DNA from 3 places in the Ruegeria sp. HKCCA6837 genome. Region 1 is predicted to be linked to each of the others. Evidence: riboswitches for the same ligand, from Rfam matches in the RefSeq annotation. Region 1 holds a riboswitch; each other region holds the start of a gene.

What was found. A riboswitch is a leader RNA that binds a small molecule or an ion and turns the genes downstream of it on or off. The one in region 1 is predicted to bind cobalamin.
Region 2: linked by a shared signal. The riboswitch ahead of GOV91_RS14515 (hypothetical protein) and the one ahead of GOV91_RS07700 (DUF4198 domain-containing protein) in region 1 are both predicted to bind cobalamin.
Region 3: linked by a shared signal. The riboswitch ahead of GOV91_RS18035 (DUF1636 domain-containing protein) and the one ahead of GOV91_RS07700 (DUF4198 domain-containing protein) in region 1 are both predicted to bind cobalamin.

What each region holds. Positions count from the first base shown of each region.
Region 1 is NZ_WQGD01000004.1:6,399-11,233, reverse strand. It holds gene GOV91_RS07710 (ABC transporter substrate-binding protein) at 1-7, opposite strand, end outside; gene GOV91_RS07705 (LacI family DNA-binding transcriptional regulator) at 4-1,164, opposite strand; cobalamin riboswitch at 1,424-1,627, shown strand; gene GOV91_RS07700 (DUF4198 domain-containing protein) at 1,756-2,541, shown strand; gene cbiM (cobalt transporter CbiM) at 2,547-3,158, shown strand; gene GOV91_RS07690 (cobalt ABC transporter permease) at 3,155-3,736, shown strand; gene cbiQ (cobalt ECF transporter T component CbiQ) at 3,736-4,518, shown strand; gene GOV91_RS07680 (energy-coupling factor ABC transporter ATP-binding protein) at 4,515-4,835, shown strand, end outside.
Region 2 is NZ_WQGD01000010.1:50,694-55,528, forward strand. It holds gene rsgA (ribosome small subunit-dependent GTPase A) at 1-524, shown strand, start outside; gene GOV91_RS14510 (hypothetical protein) at 561-1,418, opposite strand; cobalamin riboswitch at 1,551-1,773, shown strand; gene GOV91_RS14515 (hypothetical protein) at 1,864-2,271, shown strand; gene GOV91_RS14520 (protein-tyrosine phosphatase family protein) at 2,274-2,774, opposite strand; gene GOV91_RS14525 (DNA polymerase III subunit gamma/tau) at 2,947-4,710, shown strand; gene GOV91_RS14530 (TauD/TfdA family dioxygenase) at 4,798-4,835, shown strand, end outside.
Region 3 is NZ_WQGD01000015.1:84,292-89,126, reverse strand. It holds gene GOV91_RS18045 (SLC13 family permease) at 1-1,173, shown strand, start outside; gene GOV91_RS18040 (NAD(P)-dependent oxidoreductase) at 1,253-2,209, opposite strand; cobalamin riboswitch at 2,356-2,573, shown strand; gene GOV91_RS18035 (DUF1636 domain-containing protein) at 2,667-3,041, shown strand; gene cobW (cobalamin biosynthesis protein CobW) at 3,043-4,098, shown strand; gene cobN (cobaltochelatase subunit CobN) at 4,102-4,835, shown strand, end outside.

The DNA.
Region 1 (4,835 bases):
GTTTCATGGTCGGTTTCCTCCCCGATTGTCTTCCATGGATCGTTTGATTTTTTTCGCCAACTCGTTCGAGGTCAGCAGCGGCGGTCCGTCAGAGTCGCGTTCAATCAGCACCGCCTGACTGAGCTCGCGCAAAGTTGCGGGCTCTTCTCCTCGGGTCTGACGTATCAGCATCGTAGCAAGGCGTTCACCTGCCCGTTTAGAGTCGACGCTGAACGTCGTTAGCCCGGGGCTGGCGTATTGGCATTCCGGGACCCCGTCATATCCAAGAACCGAGACATCGCGCCCGATCTCAAGGCCAAATTCTGCGCAGACAGAGTAGCTTCCCAGTGCCGCTTGGTCTGTCGCAAATACAATCGCGGTCGGCGGGACAGGAAGACGCAATAAAGCGCGCGCTTCAGCGGCCCCTTCTTCGCGGGTGCGGGCCCCTTCGCGTATCAATTCGGGATCAACTGGCAATCCTGCGTCCCTAAGCCCGTCGACATAGCCATCCCGACGCAGGTGGCTGTAGTTGAACTTTGGATCACTGCCGACAAACCCGATACGGCTGTGACCAAAACGGGCCAGACGTTCGACCGCGTCGCTCAAGGCTGTTTCCCCGGAAATATCAAACCACGACGTATCGTCCTGAAACCCGACCTGACCATAGCCAGTCCGCCCGTAAAGGATGAACGGCACCTGCAAGTCCTTCAGGTATCCAACGCGCGCATCATCGACTTCGGTTCGCGGCAGTATAAATCCGTCGGCCTTACGTTCTTCAACCAAACGGCCCAGCATGTTCAGCATATCCTGTTTCGACTTCGCGGTCGAAATTGTCATCGTCCAGTCAGACGCACTGGCAGCTTCACAAGCCCCTGCCAGAAAGTCTTGGAAAAACGGATTGTGCCGATCCGGTTCTTCACTGTTGATGACCATTGCAATGGCACGCACGCGCCCCGTTCGGATGGCCTGAGCGTGGCTGAGCGGGCGATACCCCATCTTGCGCGCCGTCACCTCAACCCGCTTTCGCGTTGATTCTGAGATGTCGGAATACCCATTCAATGCCCGCGACACCGTGCTTTTCGAAAGGCCGAGTTGATCGGCCAGTTCATCAAGCTTCACCCGTCCAGTCGCCGAGGCGCGCCGGGAACGGATTTGTCGCTGTCGCGTGTTGAGATTCGCTGTCATTCCATCATTTTGTGGTTCCGAAACCGGTTTCGGCAACGGAAAAATCTATTTTTGTGCGGTTTGAAAAATTCGGGTTTCATAAGTCGGAATACTGATGCTTCGACTTCAACTCTGTGGTCACCGCACCGATTGGCAGGCTATAGCAATGACAACCTCCATGCACAGTACCGCAAAAAAGCGAATTATATACCTTGCTGAAATTCGGTATTTCCCTAAGCGATGCCGCAAACGAGAGTTGACCGTGTACAAGTTTTTCTGCCATCAACGCACCATGTTCGGTTCCGGGGACTCACCCGGAGGCAATAGGGAATGCAGTGCGGCTTTTTCTTCGCCAATTCTGCAACTGCCCCCGCAACTGTAAGCGGCGAGCGCGGCTGATCGTGCCACTGGGATATGCCCGGGAAGGCCAGCCAAGCGTTTTGACCCGCAAGTCAGGAGACCTGCCGAACATGCGCCCTCAGAAGGGGCGTTGATCGTCGGCGACGGGGTGTGCGCCGAAACTGTTTGCCTATTTGGGCAAATGGTTTCGCATTCCCCTATGTCAAAAACCAATGCGTGCCGGGGAAGGCGCGACTTGAGAAGGGCTTGTTTGTGAAACACTTTTTGTTGGCGGCAACAGCTGCCATTGCATTGCCTGCTATTGCCCAGGCTCATTTCCTGCTGGAATACACCCAAGATACCATGATTGATCGTCCCGGCGACGTTCCGGTCAAGTTGGTCTTCTGGCATCCCTTTGAAGCCGGGCATGTAATGACCCTCGAAAAGCCAGAAGAATTTTATGTGATCCACAACGGCGAAAAGACCGATTTGTTGGGTACGTTGCAAGAAACCACCTTCGAAGGCCCCGAGAACACGGCCAAGGCCTTTTTGGGCTCGGTTCCAGTGAAACGTTCCGGCGATTACGTCGTGGTAACGGTACCTGCGCCTTATTATGAGGAATCTGAGGATATCTATATCCAGCAGATCACCAAGGCGTATCTGAACCGAAACGAGCTGCCCACCGACTGGGACCAGCCGCAAGGTCTGGCCACAGAAATTCTGCCGCTGAACAAGCCCTATAACATCATCGCTGGCTCGACCTTCACGGGACGTGTGCTGAGCGAGGGCAACCCAGTGGCTGGCGTAGAGATTGAAATCGAATACATGGCCGCGGAACCCGACTTGGCCGGAAACGGCGCAAAAAACGCAACTGCTTCCCCATTGCCAGGCGGCGCACTGGTCGCGATTTCGAACGAGAACGGCTATTTCACCTTTGGCGTGCCAAAAGCAGGCTACTGGGGTTTCGCCGCGTTGGGTTCGGGCCCGAAGACCGAACATGAAGGCAAAGAACTAAGTCAGGACGCTGTGATCTGGATCCGCGCCTGGGATCTGGAGTAACCCATATGCATATTGTGGACGGAGCCCTTTCGAACCCTGTTGTGATTGGCGGCGCAATCGCGGCAGCAGGCGGGATCGCCATGGGGCTGAAATCGCTGGACCTAGATCGCATTCCCACTGCGGGGGTGTTGTCAGCCAGCTTTTTTGTCGCCTCACTGATCCATGTTCCGATCGGCCCGTCCTCTGTGCATTTGATCCTGAACGGTCTGGCCGGGCTTTTGCTCGGCTGGGCGGCCTTTCCGGCGCTTTTTGTTGGCTTGCTGCTTCAGGCTGTGTTCTTCGGCTTTGGAGGACTGACAGTGCTTGGGATCAACACAGTCAACATCGCCCTTCCGGCGGTGCTTACATGGATAATCTTCGGTCGTCTGATCGCCAAGGGCACGCCTGTTCAAGGAGCAGTTTGGGGCGGCATAGGCGGCGCTTTCTCAATCGCAGCTACGACGGCTTTTGTCGCAGTATCGCTGGCGCTGTCGGGCGACGAATTCCTGCCGGCTGCGAAGCTTGTGTTATTTGCTCACGTCCCTGTCATGGCCGTCGAAGCGGTTCTGACCGGGTTCGCCATTTTACTGGCTCGTCAGGTTAAACCAGAACTCTTTTACAAAGGCGCATCGGCATGAGGCAACTGCTCGTTGTTATTGCGTTGTCACTGATGCCGCTTCCTGCGCTGGCCCACAAAGTTATCGCAGGGGTCTTTCCTGCAGGCGATGCAATCGAAGGCGAATTGGGCTTTTCAAACGGCGATATGGCGCAAAACCAAAAAGTCATCGTGTACGGGCCCGATGGTGCTGAGTTGGGACGAACACTGACCGATACAGATGGTTTCTTCCTTTACACCCCGACCAACCCGGTAGAACACACGTTCAAAGCAGACTTGGGCGCGGGGCATGTGGCAGAAGTCACCATGCCTGCTGCCGATGTCGCGGCGATAATGGGTGTTGAAGCTGACGTGGTCGAAACTGCCGCAATGATTGCCCCTAAGGAAGGTGGGACGCAGGTGACTGTCGCATCATTGACGAACGAAGAACGCGCCGCAATTGCTCAGGCGGTCCGAGACGAAACCCGCCCGCTGCGACGCGAGATTGCCTCCTATCGTGAACACAACGATCTGCAAACGATCCTGGGTGGCATTGGTTACATCATTGGTTTGTTCGGAATCGGCTTTTACATCGCCGCACGCAAGAAGATGACCTCCTGATGGCCCACGCCCTGGAACCCCAGGCCAAGACATTGGCCGAGACTGGTACGGGTGCATCCTTTGGGGTGATCCAAGGCTTGGATCCTCGGATGCGGATCGTGGTGGCGAGTGTTTTTTCCATTGTCACGGTCTCGCTCAGCACCATTCCAGGGCTGATTGCGGCATTGGCTGTTTCTATCGGAGTGCTGCTGATGTCTCGCCTGCCCATTCGCCGAACGCTCAAACGTATGGCGATGATGGACAGCTTTATCATCTTCATGTTGGTACTTTTGCCATTTACCACGCCCGGGGATGCGATGTTCAACTTATTTGGGTTTCCGGCCAGTTGGCAAGGCCTTTGGAAAGCCACTGAGATTGCGCTGACAGCTAACGCCGTCATATTGTCCCTGATGGTTCTGGTTGGAACGATGGAACCGGTTACGCTTGGCCACGCGTTGTATAAACTGCGCTGTCCCGAAGCACTCGTCCACCTTCTGATGTTTACCATTCGCTACATCGAAGTTTTACGCGAGGAATATATGCGCCTGCGCGCGGCGATGAAGGTCCGTGGGTTTCGACCGGGCACTAATTGGCACACGTATCGCAGCTTTGGCTATCTGGTTGGCATGATGTTGGTCCGCGCCATCGAACGGTCCGAGCGAATCTTAGCAGCGATGAAATGCCGAGGATTCTCTGGACGGCTTCTCTTGCTGCAGGAATTTAACCTGACCCTGCGCGACTACGTGTTTGCGGCGACTCTATGCATAGTGTGCATTGGGCTTCTTTGTCTGGATTTCGCATGACGATCCTCAAGCTGGAAGACATTCATTTCGCCTATCCCGGTCAAGCACCCGTACTGGACGGCGCCTCGCTTACGCTTGAACCAGGGCAACGCCTGTCGATTGCAGGACCTAACGGAGCAGGGAAATCCACCCTGTTTGGAATTGCGCTTGGTTTGCAAAAGCCAACCTCGGGTAGTGTGATCGCCCTTGGAAAAGATCGGCGCACCGAGGCCGATTTTCACGAGGTTCGCCGCGAGATCGGACTGGTGTTTCAAGACCCTGACGATCAGCTGTTTTGCCCCACTGTGGCAGAAGACATCGCGTTTGGGCCTCTCAAT
Region 2 (4,835 bases), on a different contig from region 1:
TAACGGAATTGGAAAAGGTCTTATCCTGGTGCCCCAAAGGCCAGACCGGAGCACTGGTTGGGTCGTCAGGCGTTGGCAAGACGACATTGTCCAACGGCTTGACCGATCAGGATTTGGCGACGTCAGGTATTCGCGAGAACGACGCTCGCGGTCGGCACACAACCACGGCGCGCGCGTTACACCGGATGCGCAACGGCGGCTGGCTGATTGATACGCCTGGAATGCGCGCATTGCGTCTGCTTGAAGCTCAGGACGGTATCGACGAGGTGTTCTCGGACCTCGCCGAACTTGGCCTGAACTGCCGTTTTTCAGATTGTCAGCACGAATCCGAACCAGGCTGTGCTGTACAGCGGGCGATCAAACAAGGCGTGCTTGACCCTGCCCGCTTGGATCGATGGCGAAAGCTTCGGCGCGAAGATCAGCGCAACTCGGAAACCGTCGCCCAATCCCGGGCACGGGACAAAGCGTTCGGTAAGATGGTGCGGGGTGTCATGAAGGATCGAAAACTGCATAAAGGGCGTTAAGCAAAAAATACTCGGTAATTCAAAAGTCGAGCCTGATCACGCGATCAGGCTCGGCCAAACTGCCGCATTACGCCGAGCAAAAGCTCCGATATGGCCAATCTCTGACAATCCGAAGTCATCAGACCTAAGCAGGTGCCGCTTAGCCTCGGCGCCATAAAGGTCGGCAAGCCGCCAGACAGCTTCGGGCGGGACCATCTGGTCGTCCTCGAAAGTGAACAAATCCACGGGTCTACCGGAGCCGTCCCAACGCGCCTCAGGAAGGTTTTGTCCGATTTCAGGTACATAATTCAAAGGAGCCGTGCACCATTCGCGCCATTGCCAGTAGACCGAGCCCGGCAAGTCCGCACCAAACCCGATCGCATTTCCCGGCAGATAGCCAAGTGCTTTGACCAGTACCGGTGCGTGTCCATACCAGAAAACACCGGCCAATCCACGGTAAGGCCATGGGTGATCACTGAGGGTTACGAGCCCCGAACACACGCAAATCATCCGATCGATTTGGTCGATGTCGGGCTGAACAGGCCCCAGCATCGCACCAACGGAATGACCAATGGTCCATTGCTGCGCATCAGGATAACGCCTGCGCATTTCCGCCCGCGCCGCTGGCATGTCGATCAAAGCCCAATCCGCCATTGTTGCACGCGCATCCTTCATACGGCCGGTCAGAGAATGCCCGAAATCCCGGTAGTCATAGGTCAGACACGCCATACCCCGCTCGGCCGCTAGCCACTGTGCGAAGTGGCGATAATAGTCGCGCGGCACACCCGTTGCACTATTCAGCACAACCACGGTTTCAGGCTCTGACAGCGGTCGGTACAACCGTGCTGCAAGGGTCGTGGACCCGGATGGGAAAAGGAAATCTTCAGCCAACACCGTCTGCTCTGCGTCCAACATGATCCCTGACCCTGCACTGAAAAACTGAATTGCTTGGCTTCAATATTTTAAACACTAAAGAGGAACGTTCCCCCCATCCAGCATGACCACACGTCGGGGTAAAAGATCAGCTTGACTCGGAACCGGATCAGACGCTAGCGATTGTGTGATGGTTCCTGTCCCCCACAAGGGGTCGGGATGAAAAGGGAACACGGTGCGGTTCAGTCTGGTCATCCGGGCGCAAACCAAATCCGCGACTGCCCCCGCAACTGTAAGCGGTGAGCGATGCCAAAACACCACTGGCCCCTAGGGCTGGGAAGGTCGGCAAAGCCATGACCCGCAAGTCAGGAGACCTGCCATCGGAACTGAAACCGAAACTCGGGCGGGGTGTCCGGGCAGGTCCTGACAGCACGTTGCCGTCCCACCTGACCCAACTCTCCTGCCCACCACGCGCGGAGGGCGCAGGATGATCTGGAAGACGAAGACGCATGAATACAGTGCAACGGTGTGTCAGCGGACGGGCAAAACCTGCCCTGCCCTGGCGCGGCTGGCACGCTCAATTTCCGAGGCGATGAAGCAGGCCACAGCCGCCACAAGCGACGGGTTCGAGTTTGAAGGTGGCAGTGAATTGTCACATTGCACGCAAGGATGCCACGCAACTTTCCGAGCGCAATCAGACAGAATTCGCATCTTTTGCGATACACAGCCTGAAGCAGAGCCGCAGGACCTGAACGCTTACGCCGATCTGATCTTTGGAAACACGTTCAGCGCCTTGCCATCCGGCATCATTACAGACCCACCCTGCGCGATGATCGAGGTTGCAAAGCTGCGGCCTCGCAAACCCGTGCACGCGCCTGAACAGATTTCGGCCTAAGACTATACGACTTGAGCCTGAAAATTCTGTGCTGCCCAGGCCAACTGGGCATCAGTTTCCACGGCACAGGGCCGCAGGGCTCGCAAACGCTCCAGTGCTTTGTCTGGCTGTTCGCCGCATTCGATCATCAGCCGCAGGACAACCATTCCAGACCTGCCGCAGCCGCCCCGACAGTGCACCAGCACCCGCCCTCCGCCCGTCAAAGCGTGCCGGGCGGCAGCGCTGATCGAGGGCCACGCCTCTTCAACTGCAGGCGTAGGGGCGCCAAAGTCTTCGATCGGCAGATGCACCCACCGGCTGGCGCGGCCTTGAATATCGCTGCCGAATTCCTGCGCCCCGTTTTGGAGCATCTCGACGTCCGTTGTCATTGAAACAACCAGCCCCGGCTTCCATGCGGCAATCGTATCCAGATCCCTTTCATAATCCCCGCCCCGTCCGGGCATCGATGTCAGGGCAAGTGTACCCCCCGCGACTTGCAGGGCATAGATAACCAGTTGCGACATGAACCAGTGTCCTCCACCAAGAACTCTTAACGAAAATGCACCATAAATTTTGTTGGACCAGCTTAGTGCGAATCCGGTCAGAATCTAAATCAAAAATCATCGCGCCTCGCGGTGGACGCGGAAGGCAGCGGCCACTACGCTGAGCCGAAGCACCGAATCCGACCGAGAAAACATGACCGACACGCCCAGCCCCGCCTATCAGGTTCTCGCCCGCAAATATCGCCCGGAAACCTTTGCCGATCTGGTGGGTCAGGATGCCATGGTGCGCACCCTGAAAAACGCGTTCGAAGCGGACCGAATTGCGCAGGCTTTCATCATGACCGGCATTCGCGGCACCGGAAAAACCACCACCGCACGGATCATCGCCAAGGGTATGAACTGTATCGGGCCCGACGGTAATGGCGGCCCGACGACCGAACCTTGCGGCCAATGCGAACACTGCGTGGCGATCATGGAAGGCCGCCACGTCGATGTGATGGAGATGGACGCCGCCAGCCGAACTGGCGTGAACGATATTCGCGAGATTATCGACAGTGTCCGCTATCGCGCCGCCAGCGCGCGTTACAAGATATACATCATCGATGAGGTCCACATGCTCTCGACCAGCGCTTTCAACGCGCTGCTCAAGACGCTTGAGGAACCGCCCGAGCATGTGAAGTTCATCTTTGCAACCACTGAAATCCGCAAGGTGCCGGTCACAGTTCTGTCCCGCTGCCAGCGCTTTGACCTGCGCCGGATCGAACCCGAGGATATGATCGGCCTTCTGCAAAAGATCGCGTCAGCGGAAGGCGCTGAGATCGCAGAAGATGCGCTGGCGCTGATCACGCGCTCCGCGGAAGGGTCTGCAAGGGATGCAACCTCGCTGCTGGACCAGGCGATATCGCACGGGGCGGGTGAAACCACTGCCGAACAGGTTCGCGCAATGCTGGGCCTTGCGGACCGTGGCCGCGTTCTGGACCTCATGGACATGATCCTGCGGGGCGACGCCGCAGGCGCACTGACAGAACTCAGCGGCCAATACGCAGAAGGTGCTGACCCATTGGCTGTCTTGCGCGATCTGGCTGAGATCACACATTGGGTGTCCGTCGTGAAGATCACGCCAGACGCCGCCGAAGACCCAACCGTTTCTCCGGACGAACGGAGCCGTGGCCAGCACATGGCAGAGGCCCTGCCGATGCGCGTTCTGACCCGGATGTGGCAGATGTTGCTGAAAGCGCTCGAAGAAGTCTCGGCCGCGCCCAATGCCATGATGGCCGCTGAGATGGCCGTTATCCGCCTGACCCATGTTGCTGATCTGCCCAGCCCTGAAGAACTGGTCAAACGGCTGCAGGACGCCCCGCCGCCTCCGGCAGGTGGACCTAGCGGCGGCACCTTGATGTCTCGGCAGGGTGCAACACCCGCGCAGGCCAGCGCCACCCCCGCATCCACATACGCCTCGGCCCCACGTGGTTCAAGCGGCGCGCCGGTTGCCGCATTGGCACAGGATGCTCAGACGGCCCTGGCCCGGTACCCGACCTTTGAGCACGTGGTCGAACTGATCCGCGCCAACCGCGACGTGAAGCTTCTGGTTGAAGTGGAAAACGGCGTGCGACTTGTGTCTTATCAGCCCGGTCGGATCGAGTTCACCCCAGCCACGAATGCACCGACAGACCTTGCGCCCCGGCTGGGCTCTGCCCTGCAACGCTGGACCGGAAACCGGTGGGCTGTCTCGATCGTCTCGAACGGGGATACGCCGACAATTGCCGAAGTGCGAGATGAGGCCGAGCTGGCCTTGAAGGCCGAAGCTGAAAAGCATCCTCTGGTTCAGGCGGTGCTGGCGCAATTCCCCAAGGCAAAGATCACAAAGATCGAGACGCCGGAACAACGCGCCGCCCAGGTCGAGACCGAAGCGCTTCCTGAAGTTGAAGATGAGTGGGACCCGTTCGAAGAAGACTGACCCGAAAGCGCTCGATCCCGTGTCGCAAACGAAGCAGATCGACCCTTCAAACAGGTACACCCTTCCATGATGTCAGGGAGGGATTTCATGCGAACATCACCACTGCACCCACGTTTCGGATTGGT
Region 3 (4,835 bases), on a different contig from region 1:
GAGTATTTGCAGAGGGTCTACGGGCTAAAGGCAGATGTATTCGAAGTTGTTGTGCCCGCGGAAAGCCCGCTGGTGGGAAAAATTCTTGCCGATATCAACCACGAGAGCCACCTGTACATCATTTCAACTTTCTATCGCGGTAAAACCTCGATGGTTCAGGTCCTGACCGCAGAAATCGCAGCCCCTTGTCGGCTGGCTATTGTCGGACGACGTTCAGAGGTTCAGGAATTTGCCACGAAATACGGTTTGACCGTTCTTCCTGATCTGGACATTTTTGTTGAAGAGTTCGCACCCACCAATGCTGGCGTGGCCGAAGTGGTTATCACCCCGGACAGCAAACTGATCGGGAAATGCCCGCGTGAGCTTTTGTTCCGCAAGACTTATGGCATGTCGCTGCTTGCCATTCACCGAGGGGAAGAAACGCTCAGCCACGTTGAGACTGAAGATCACGAATCCACTCAGATAGGGCTTGAAAAGTTCCATGCCGGGGACATGCTTGTTGCGCATACCCGTTGGGACAACCTTATGCGGATCACGCGCGATCCCGATTTCGTTGTGGTGACAACCGATTTTCCACAGGACGAACTGAGGCCGCAGAAGGTCGGGTGGGCCCTTGCCTTTTTTGCCATTTCATTGTCCCTGATCCTGTTCACGGACGTGCGCCTATCGCTGTGTCTTCTGACCGGGGCAGCCGGAATGATGTTGACCCGTGTGCTTAGCGTGGATGAGGCCTATCGTGCCGTTGGATGGAACACCGTCTTCCTGCTCGCCTGCCTCATACCTTTGGGACAGGCCGTGCAGAACACCGGCACAGCCGCATGGATCGCACAGCAAATCATGGTCATTCTTGACGGCTGGCCACTTTGGTCGCTTCAAGCAGGCATTGCCGTTCTGGCAACAGCGTTTTCATTGGTCATGTCGAACGTTGGCGCCACCGTTCTGCTCGTACCACTGGCCGTATCAATTGCCGTGGCTGCAGGAGGCAACCCAGCAGTCTTTGCACTCACAGTCGCCATATCAACCTCGAACAGCTTCATCATCCCGACCCATCAGGTCAACGCACTGATCATGGGTCCGGCCGGGTACAAGGTCATGGATTTCGTACGCTCGGGCGGCATTATGACTGCTTTGTTTTTGATCGTTTCGTTGGTGATGATCAACGTCCTGTACTAGCGTGGCAATCGGGGCCGGATTTCTGGGCTGGCCACCCCGATTGCCGATGACATGTCGTTAGAAAGCTTAGGCTGGACCTTTACGCCGGACCTCGCCCTTGCGGAACAACTTCGTAACCAGGCTCTTCCGGTTCATCATCTTCCATCTCCGGCGGGAAACCGGGGGCTGTGATGTCCAGGCCTGTCGCCTCTTCCAGTCGTTTGATGATATTCGGCGACAGCTCGCGATCCCCATACCGGGCAATGCCATCTTCAAAAATCTTGATCATGACCGGGTTCATTTCCAGAGGCACCCCGGCGCGGTCAGCGACCTCTTGAAACAGACCAATGTCCTTTTTCACCAAGTCCATAGTGAAAGAAATATCGCGCGATCCGTTCAGGATGACCTGACTTTCCGTTTCATGCACAAAGGACGTGCCGGACGAAATTTTTATCGCCTCGTATGTTGTGTTCAGATCCATCCCGGCAGCCTTTGCCGTGACCAGCGCTTCGGCGCAGGTGATCAGGTTGGCCGTGGCCAGATAGTTGGTCATCACCTTCAGAACCGAGGCAGAGCCCAATTCACCTGTGTGCAAAACACGCCGCCCCATGGTGGTCAGAAACGGCAGAATTCGCTCAAAAGTCGTACGATCACATCCCGCGAAGATCGAGATATTGCCGGTGGCGGCCCGATGGCACCCGCCCGAAACCGGGCAGTCCACTGCCGCGCCTCCGCGTTCGATCACCTCGGCTCCCAAACGCTTGACCTCGGTCTCATCGGTTGTCGACATCTCCATCCAGATTTTGCCGGGGCTCACTTCGGGCAGCATCTCTTGCATGACCGCATCTGATGCCGCAGGCGATGGCAAGCAGGTGATGACGGCATCGCAATCGCACATCAACTGTGCCGGGCCTTCGGCTGCCTTTGCGCCAAGGGCGACGAACTCGGCCACCAGATCCGCGTTCAGATCATGCACTGTCAGATCAATCCCGTTTCGCAGCAAGGAACCCGAAAGCTTGCCGCCAACGTTTCCCAACCCGATGAATCCTACTTTCATATGTCGCCTCTCCCTGCTGGCTTGTACCCGTCATGCGATCACGGATTTATCTGACCATTCATGCCGCCCAACGACAACCACAGGTCGCTTTTCACACCCACACCCTGATGTTACGCGCAACGCGCTTGACAAGCGGGCCAGCGGTGCCGCATGACCCATTCGTTGGTGTCGGCAAGAGCCGATGAAAAGGGAATGCGTCAACGGATCTTTCGCCAAACGCAGCCGCCCCCGCGACCGTGACCGGAGAGGGTGCCCAATGCCACTGGCCAAGGCCGGGAAGGCGGGACATCCGACAGAGGACCCTAACGTACCAGGTCTCTGACATCCGCAAGCCGGGAGACCTGCCAGCACCCGAAGTTGAAACCGGGCGGGGTGTTCCGGTGTCGGGTCCATGTTGCGACACGTGGCCCGCTTGAAACCCCGTCCCCCGCGAAGAGGATTTGGGGGGATGAGAGACATGACTGAGACCACACCGGTCGAGCTTCTGGTCTGCACGACCTGCCGCCGCGGGCTGGCTGTCGAAGACGAAGCGCAGCGCCCCGGCACTTTGCTGCATCAAGCATTGGAACAGGCCGAATTGCCCGACGGCATTACACTGAAACCTGTCGAATGCCTGTCAAATTGCGATCAGGGCTGTTCAATCGTGCTGCGCGGCGGTCCCGATCGCTGGACCTTCGTTTACGAGAACCTGAACGAAGTGGACCATGTCGATGTGATCATCGACGGCGCGACCAAGTATCTGGCTACCGAAGATGGCCTGGTGAAATGGCGCGAACGCCCTGAACATTTCCGCAAAAACTGCGCCTCGCGCATTCCCCCGATTGGAGCCTGACATGTCGAATCTCGAAAAACTTCCCGTCACCGTGATCACCGGCTTTCTGGGCTCGGGCAAAACAACGCTGGTCAAACACCTGATACAGAACCCGCAGGGCAAACGTCTGGCCGTTGTGGTCAACGAGTTTGGCGACGTGGGCGTGGATGGCGACATCCTGAAATCCTGCGCCATCCCGGATTGTCCGGCGGAAAACATCATGGAACTGGCGAACGGTTGCATCTGCTGCACAGTGGCTGACGACTTCATCCCAACCATCGAAGCCCTGATGGCGCTGGAACCGCGCCCCGAGCATATCCTGATCGAAACCTCCGGCCTCGCCCTGCCCAAGCCGCTGTTGAAAGCATTCGACTGGCCGGACATTCGTTCGAAGATCACTGTCGATGGCGTGATCGCTCTGGCCGATGCCGAGGCCGTTGCCGCCGGTCGCTTTGCCCCGAATGTCGAAGCTGTGGACGCCCAGCGCATGGCCGACGACTCGATCGACCACGAAACGCCCCTGTCCGAAGTGTTCGAGGATCAGATCTCGTGCGCCGACATCATCCTGTTGACCAAGCCTGATCTTGCAGGGCCCGAAGGTGTAGCCAAGGCCAAGGAAGTCATCGCCACCGAAGCCCCACGCCCCCTGCCTGTTGTCGAAGTCGCCGAGGGCGTCGTGGATGTCCGCGTTGTACTGGGTCTGGAAGCCGCAGCCGAAGACGACATGGATGCGCGCCCGTCGCACCACGACGGTCATCACGATCACGAACATGACGATTTTGAAAGCATCATCGTTGAGTTGCCGGAACAAACCGATCCGGCCGATCTGGTCGCCAAGATCGAACGTCTGGCGACCGAGCTGAACATCCTGCGTGTCAAAGGTTATGCCGCCGTTCAGGGCAAACCGATGCGCCTGCTGGTTCAGGCTGTGGGCGCACGGGTCCGTCACCAATATGACCGCCCATGGGGACCAGAGGAAGAGCGCCGTTCGCGTCTGGTGGTCATTGCCGAGCATGACGATATCAAAGAGGCCGAAATCCGCGAAATCCTTGCAGGCGTCACCGAGGCTGCCGAGTAACCCATGCACGTCGTCTTCCGCGAAAGCCACGGGCTCGAGGAAACCGAGACCCCAACCGATCTGGGCCAAAGCCCGGCGGATTTGGTTGTCTTGTCCTTCTCGGACAGCGACCTCGGCGCTTTCGCGGCGGGTTGGCATCGTGGCGGCGGAACCGAGGGGCGAATGCCGACGCTTCGATTGGCCAATTTGACCGCCCTCAAACACCCTCTGTCCGTCGACACCTATGTCGAGCAGACGTTGGACGGCGCCAAGGGCATTCTAATCCGCCTGATTGGCGGCGTGCCTTACTGGTCCTACGGCTTGCAGCAGGTTCTGGCGCTGGCGCAGGCTAAGGGTATCGCGCTTGCCGTTCTGCCTGCGGATGGGCGCGAAGATACGCGGCTGGATGACTATTCCACCCTGCCCGTCTCAACGCTGCGCCGTTTGGCCCATCTGTGCGACACAGGTGGAGAGGTCGCAGCGCAAGCCGCATTGGCCCAGATGTCCTTGGCAGCAGGGCTTTATGCCGGGCCGGTGATGGGCGCAAAGACTCTGCCTGAATGCGGGGCATGGTGCCCGGATCGTGGTGTAATCCCAGCGGATACCGCGTTCGAAGGCGGCGCGAAACGTATCGTCGTCACGTTTTACCGCGCCTACCTGACGTCGGCCGACACTGCTCCAGTCGCAGCTCTGATCCGCAGCTTGCGCGCACGCGGATTTGCCGCAGTGGGCCTGTTCGCACCTTCGCTCAAAGCGCC